3 regions of the Alteromonas sp. M12 genome follow, and region 2 is predicted to be linked to each of the others. Evidence: predicted binding sites of a transcription regulator. Region 2 holds the regulator's gene; each other region holds the start of a gene.
What was found. Region 2 encodes FliA, which starts transcription of late flagellar genes. Its sites were predicted from a motif close to CTAAAGNTNNNNNNNNNNNNGCCGATA; they were not measured.

Region 1: VUI23_RS13780 (flagellin) is a predicted target of FliA. The motif match lies at 1,472-1,498, and genes of this name have one in related genera.
Region 3: VUI23_RS17735 (DUF5610 domain-containing protein) is a predicted target of FliA. The motif match lies at 1,377-1,403, and genes of this name have one in related genera.

Annotation. Positions count from the first base shown of each region.
Region 1 covers NZ_CP144164.1:3,178,858-3,181,134, forward strand. The annotation lists gene VUI23_RS13775 (flagellar protein FlaG) at 1-393, opposite strand, end outside; gene VUI23_RS13780 (flagellin) at 486-1,310, opposite strand; gene VUI23_RS13785 (flagellin) at 2,172-2,277, opposite strand, start outside.
Region 2 covers NZ_CP144164.1:1,395,873-1,398,149, forward strand. The annotation lists gene VUI23_RS05925 (MinD/ParA family protein) at 1-624, shown strand, start outside; gene VUI23_RS05930 (RNA polymerase sigma factor FliA) at 621-1,352, shown strand; gene cheY (chemotaxis response regulator CheY) at 1,391-1,774, shown strand; gene VUI23_RS05940 (protein phosphatase CheZ) at 1,809-2,277, shown strand, end outside.
Region 3 covers NZ_CP144164.1:4,143,628-4,145,904, forward strand. The annotation lists gene VUI23_RS17735 (DUF5610 domain-containing protein) at 1-1,346, opposite strand, end outside; gene trmA (tRNA (uridine(54)-C5)-methyltransferase TrmA) at 1,563-2,277, shown strand, end outside.

The DNA.
Region 1 (2,277 bases), 1.8 Mb from region 2:
GCTGCCAACGTCAGACTGGAGATCTTTGATTCTCTCAGACAAAGCAAGTACTTCTTCAGAGGGGATTTGTCTAATCACTTCCCCAGACTCTGAGTCGGTTACTTTAACCACTTGTCGTTCACTCTTTTCATCAACAGAAAACGACAGTTGACGATTAGTTGCCTGTAGAAAATCACTTATTTCACTAACCGCACTTTCAATGTTCAAAGAACTTTCATTGTTCGATGCGTTGTTATCGGCCTGCCTTTCTTTTTCTTGACCATTTTGCGCAGACTCGGCGACCGCTTTCTGTTCGTTTCTGAGTTGATTTTGTTCAGATACGTTTACAGAAACAGGTGTTGATACCTCTTGCTGTGCAAAATTCTGGCCATACTGTGAAAAATTGACATCCATCTTCCACCTCCACTTAAAAGCAATTTGCCACTAACTGTATAGAGTATAGTGGCATTATCATTGTTAGACTAACCTTAAAAAAGCTAATCAAATTATCCTAGCAAAGACAACGCCGACTGAGGTCGCTGATTTGCTTGACTAAGCACAGACAAAGAGGCCTGTTGAACAATTTGATTACGGGTTAGTTCAGCTGTTTCCGTTGCAAAGTCTGTATCACGAATACGTGAACGTGCACCGGCAATGTTTTCTGAAATATTGCTAAGGTTACGAATGGTTGATTGGAAACGGTTTTGCAACGCACCTAAATCGGCTCGCACAGCACCCACTGTTGATATTGCATTATCAATCGAAGTTAGTGCACCAGATGCACCTGCGATAGTGGCAACTGAAAGAGAACCTATATTCAAACCAGAAGAACCGTAACCGCCAGAGCGAGATAAGTTCACGGATATGGTTTGTCCGCCATTTGCTCCAACTAAGAAAGCTGCCGAGAAAGATCCCTTCAAAATATCAACACCGGCGAATTGTGAATCGGTTGAGATACGTGAGATTTCCGTTTTCAATGCAGAAACTTCTTTTTGCAGTGCTAAACGGTCAGCAGATGTATTAATCCCGTTTTGAGATTGTACCGCCAGGGTACGAATACGTTGCAATGATGATGTAACCTCACCTAATGCACCTTCAGCTGTTTGTGCTAGTGAAATAGCATCGTTTGCATTACGTACCGCTTGGTTTAGACCTTGTACCTGAGTAGTAAGACGATCTGAGATTTGTAAACCGGCCGCATCATCTGCTGCTCGGTTGATACGAAAGCCTGACGACAATCTTTCAAATGATGTGCTAAGTGCCTGTCCTGAATCAAACAACTGTCGCTGCGCATTCAAAGACGACACATTGGTGTTTACATATAAACCCATATTTACCTCCTGAGAACTACCTATTAACTGATAAGGTAATTCGCCTCAATTTTGACTTCCAAGAAATAAATCTTGTAAGCCTCCTCTCTTTGTTTAAGAATCAGCACCTCTACCGATTCTCAACATAAAATTCTTTAAAAAGAATTCCCCTCAACTAATGTTATCGACCGCTACTTGAAGATCTTTAGTTTTTTTATTATTTTTTCGTTAAATGTAAATAATTGAAAAATAACAACTTTTATATAAAGATGAAAAATAATGAATATTTATTTTAAAAAGATAAGTGAATAGCAGGAGATAAAAAGGTGTTTAGGCTGGTTTTATGTAGGAAGCCCAATGTTTATTTTTCAACGCCCATTTAATTGGTTTGAACTAAATATTGCGCATTGAGTCAGAGTCACCTCAAGGAAGCAAAGTTAAATGCGATTTGGTTAACGTAGGTGACCGCCAACTGAGCAATATTACTTTGTTGTAATTTAAATGTGTTTGTTACTTTGAATATTTCACTTTTAGACTTGAGCGAGTTTTGGCACAGCGATTGCTAAGTTATGCAAGTATAAACGTGAGACAAAATAGAAAAGCCATTTTTTTGGCATAAGAATAAAAAAAGGCCAGATCAAATGACCTGGCCAACTTGCTCACGTTAGGAGTACGAGCAAATACTGTTTCTGTCCGGCTGGCAGGGTTAGAGAATGAATACTGGCCTCTCAACCAAACTTCTACACTCTCAGTCCTGTTAGTCGGCTTTTTATTTAGGTGGTGCCGACACCACCGCCATCCCTGGCCTATCTAGACACATTTCCAATGTGCCTCTGGGTTGGCCTCTCATTTCCTACCCTCAGAAATTTGATTATCTCTATATTACCCGAGCAACTGTAATGCAGCCTGAGGCCGTTGATTAGCCTGGGACAAAACAGTTAAATTGGCTTGCTGTAAAATTTGTGCGCGGGTAAGACTTGCCGTTTCT
Region 2 (2,277 bases):
TGTACGCTGGATGAAGTTTTAGTTGTGGGCCCTCATGGGGTATTGATTGCACCGGCAACCTCCGGAACACAATCAATGACCGAACTCAGCCCCACTGAACATGCAGGACTAATTCGCGCGTTTAGTGAGTTGCGTACCAATATAGATGTGCTTATTGTAGACACTGCTGCGGGCATATCAGATATGGTGCTCAGTTTTTCCAGAGCATCACAAGATATAATGATGGTTGTCTGTGATGAACCCACCTCTTTAACTGATGCATACGCGTTGATCAAACTACTGAACAGAGAACACGGCGTGTTTCGCTTTAAGATCGTTGCCAACATGGTACGTAACATGCGCGAAGGACAAGAGTTATTTGCAAAGTTATCTAAAGTGACTAACCGTTTCTTAGATGTTGCTTTAGAGCTAGTAGCAACGGTTCCTTACGATGAGAATATTCGTAAGTCAGTTCGAAAACAAAAAGCAATTGTAGATGCATTTCCAGGATCGCCAGCTTCTATCGCTATTAAAGGCCTTGCAGAAAAAGCAATGCATTGGCCAATTCCCAACCAACCTGGTGGACACTTAGAGTTTTTCTTAGAACAACTTGTCGCCGAAAAAGTGGTAGGTGGACAAAGGTGATTAGAAAGGCAGCAGCTTATCAACAACAAGCCGATTTGGCTCAACTTGTAGAAAGACATGCTTCCTTGGTTAAGCGAATTGCCCATCATTTATTAGCCAGATTACCTGCCAGTGTATTAGTGGATGATCTAATTCAATCTGGAATGATTGGATTGCTCGAGGCCGCAAAAAACTTCGATGGCTCAAAAGGCGCAAGTTTCGAAACTTTTGCAGGTATCCGTATCCGCGGAGCCATGCTTGATGAAATCCGCAAAGGCGACTGGACACCCAGATCTGTGCATAAAAATGGGAGAGCAATTACCCAAGCAATTAATCAAGTAGAACGTGAAACGGGCAGAGATGCTAGAGATATAGATATCGCGGAAAAGTTAGAAGTAAGCCTACCCGAATACCATCAGATGTTGAATGAAGTCAACGCTGGAAAAATTATCGGTATTGAAGATTTAGGTATTACCGAAGATGTGATTACCACTGAGCAAAATAAAGGTAGTGACACGCCTTTTCAGGATTTACTACAAGGTTCATTTCAAAAAGCATTAGCACATGCTATTACTACTTTGCCGGAACGAGAAGCAATCGTACTGTCATTGTATTATGATGAGGAGTTGAATCTCAGAGAAATTGGCGAGGTACTCGAAGTTAGCGAGTCCAGAGTCAGCCAAATTCACAGCCAAGCAATGTTAAAATTGAAAAGCAAAATGCAATCTTGGCGAGTTAACGAAGAATAATAAAACACCATTTGATTTAATCCTCATTGGAGGCAGTTTTGGATAAAAATATGAAAATCCTCGTTGTTGATGACTTTTCAACGATGAGACGCATCATCAAAAATTTACTTAAAGACTTAGGTTACACAAGCGTTCAAGAAGCCGATGATGGCAGCACTGCGTTACCTATGTTGCAACAAGGTGATTTTGATTTTGTAGTAACAGACTGGAATATGCCAGGCATGCAAGGAATTGACTTGCTTAGAGCCATTCGTGCAGATGATAGTTTAAAGCATTTACCAGTTTTAATGGTAACGGCTGAAGCGAAAAAAGAACAAATTGTGGCGGCAGCTCAGGCTGGAGTGAACGGTTATGTTGTTAAGCCTTTTACGGCGGCTACGCTTAAAGAGAAGCTAGACAAGATTTTTGAGAGACTGGGTTAAGATTTAACCTGTGTTGAAAATTAGGAGTGTCTAAATGACCGGCTCTAATAAAGCTCCAATGTCTCTTGATGACGCTAAAAAATTAGTTGAATTGCTGGAAAGCGGAGATAACCAAGCTGCTAGCGAATTGCTCGAAGAAGCCTCTTTAACCAATTCTGTTGAATTATTTGCAGAGGTGGGCAAATTAACCCGCCAGCTCCATGACTCTCTGAATAGTTTTCAACTTGATGATCGCATTTCGAATTTAGCCAATGAAGAAATACCTGATGCGCAAAGTCGCCTGAACTATGTTATAGAAACGACCGAGAAAGCGGCTAACACAACGATGGATGCCGTGGAAGCAAGCATGCCTATTGCTGAAAAGCTGCATACAGGTATTAATAATTTGCTCCCCGAGTGGAAAAAGTTGATGACTAGGCAGTTACAACTTGGCGAATTTAAATCTCTTTGCTCGGACTTAGATGGATTATTAGAACAGTCATCTAAAGACACCGAACAATTAA
Region 3 (2,277 bases), 2.3 Mb from region 2:
GCATGAAAATCATTGATTGCCGACACCAAATCATTTGTACCTAAATCCTGCACTTCATTAATAATGCTATTAATCAAAGTTTCGTACTGATCACCATCGGCTAACTTTTGCTGTGATTGCTCAAACACATTCAACATTTTTTGTAAGTAATCACTTACTCTCTCCACCGGCTTTGATGACTGTTCTTGACTACCTTGCTCATCGCTGTAGTGTGAGACTGACTCGTAAGTTTTAACTACTTCCACTTGCTCTTGTCGAGTTAACTGCAAAGCGAAGCCGGTTAGCTCCTGTTCATCAAAACCAATTTCTAAGGCCTGTTCGAAGGCCCGTTCGATATCACCATCAAAAAACGTCGTAGCCAAATCATTAGCATCAGAAACTAACTGGCCAATGGACTGCAACTCACTTTCGTCTAACTCTCCAGATACAGAAAAGCTGTAATTATTCTGTGCAATAAACACCGACTGCTGCACTTCTGTTTGTTTAGTGGCGGCTTGAGACGTTTCAGATTGAGTATTAGATTGAGCTGATACTTCTTCAGCTTCGTTGTTGGCAGTTTCTACTGTTTCATTTCCAGCACTGTCAATACCAGCCCGTGGCAATACATCATTGTGCTCAATGTTTGGTTCTTGCTTAATCTGTTTTTCTTGTTGCAATAAAACCTGTCGATTTAATTCGAATTGTTTTAAATCTTCGAAACGAATAACCACTTCATCACCGTCTCGAGTGCGGATCTGTAATTCGCCATTTTGTTGGCTGGAGGCAGAAAGACTCTCTGTTATTAACGAAGTATCTGATTGCAATTCCCTATCTTCTGGATCACTCTGACTACCGAAGAGTTTATCTTGTAAACGCTGAATTCCCTGTTCAATCAAATCGGCACTTCGGCCTATTCCGTCGGAAATTTCTTCGTTCATAAAACCAGATAAATCTTTTTCAGCCAGCTTAATACCTTTAGAAACACCGGAACGTGCTTGTTCGAATAAACTAACTAATGTTTCTTCATCTGCCCCATTACGAGCAGCGCCAGATATCACTCCACCAACAAATTGGAGCACATTCTTGGCCACTTCCTCGAAGTCAAACAGACTCTTGTTAGTTTCTTCTGGGTTTTTAAGATTGGCCCGCTTCTCATCAATTTGTAATGTTTGATTGAGCGAGCTATTGTAAATTCTTAACCCGACTGTGGTTTGCGAGCTGAGTTTGCTAACCGTAGATTCTGCAGGCGCACTTATACCCGCTTCGGCTTGTCTTAAACCCGCTTCGCGCAATTGATTTTTCACAGCGTCATTGGGATTAACCTGAGTTTTATCTCCCATAAACGCTTTAATTTCACCGAAATTCATGTGCAATACCTCACTATCCTCATGTAATAGTATCGGCTATAAATTCACTTTATTGAGAAATTAAATTAAATAACTCCGCTAATATGGGAAATAATCAGTCAAATTAGTGCTTTACCCTATGTACGATAAAACAAAAACCAAATTGCATTTGCAAGCGCGCAGGAAATCTTTAAAATTCGCGAATCTTCTTTCAATGCCAACCTTATCGAGTTTTTGATGCGTCCAACAGAAATAGATCCCCAATTTTACCAAGCTCAACTCGATGAAAAAGTGACAGCTTTAAGCGCTCAGTTTAGCCAATTTAAAATGCCCAAATTAGAAGTGTTCGCTTCGCAAACTCTGAATTACCGAATGCGTGCGGAGTTTCGTGTTTGGCATGAAGGTGATGAGCTGTTTCACATCATGTTCGACCAACAAAGCAAAGAGAAATACCGCGTCGATCAATTTCCTCCCGCGAGTAAACTGATCAATCAAGTAATGGCCGATTTGGTGGTGCTATTAAAAGACAATGAAATAGCGCGACGCAAACTATTTCAAATCGACTATTTAAGTACTTTAAGTGGTGAAATTGTCGTTTCCCTGCTTTACCACAAGCCATTAGATGAAAGCTGGCATGCACAGATAAGTAAAATTTTAAAACAGCTAAGACAGCACTATCCAATAGATATAGTGGGTCGAGCCCGTAAACAAAAAGTCATAGTGGATAAAGATTTTGTCATCGAGCGTTTACCTATAGGACAAAGAACCTATGAATTTAAGCAAGTTGAAAATAGCTTTACTCAACCAAATGCGTTGGTTAATCAAAAAATGCTTGAATGGGCACTTGATGTTACCGCAAATAGCGAAGGTGATTTACTCGAATTATACTGCGGCTTAGGCAACTTTAGCATTCCCTTGGCGCAAAACTTCAAACGGGTTTTAGCCACCGAAA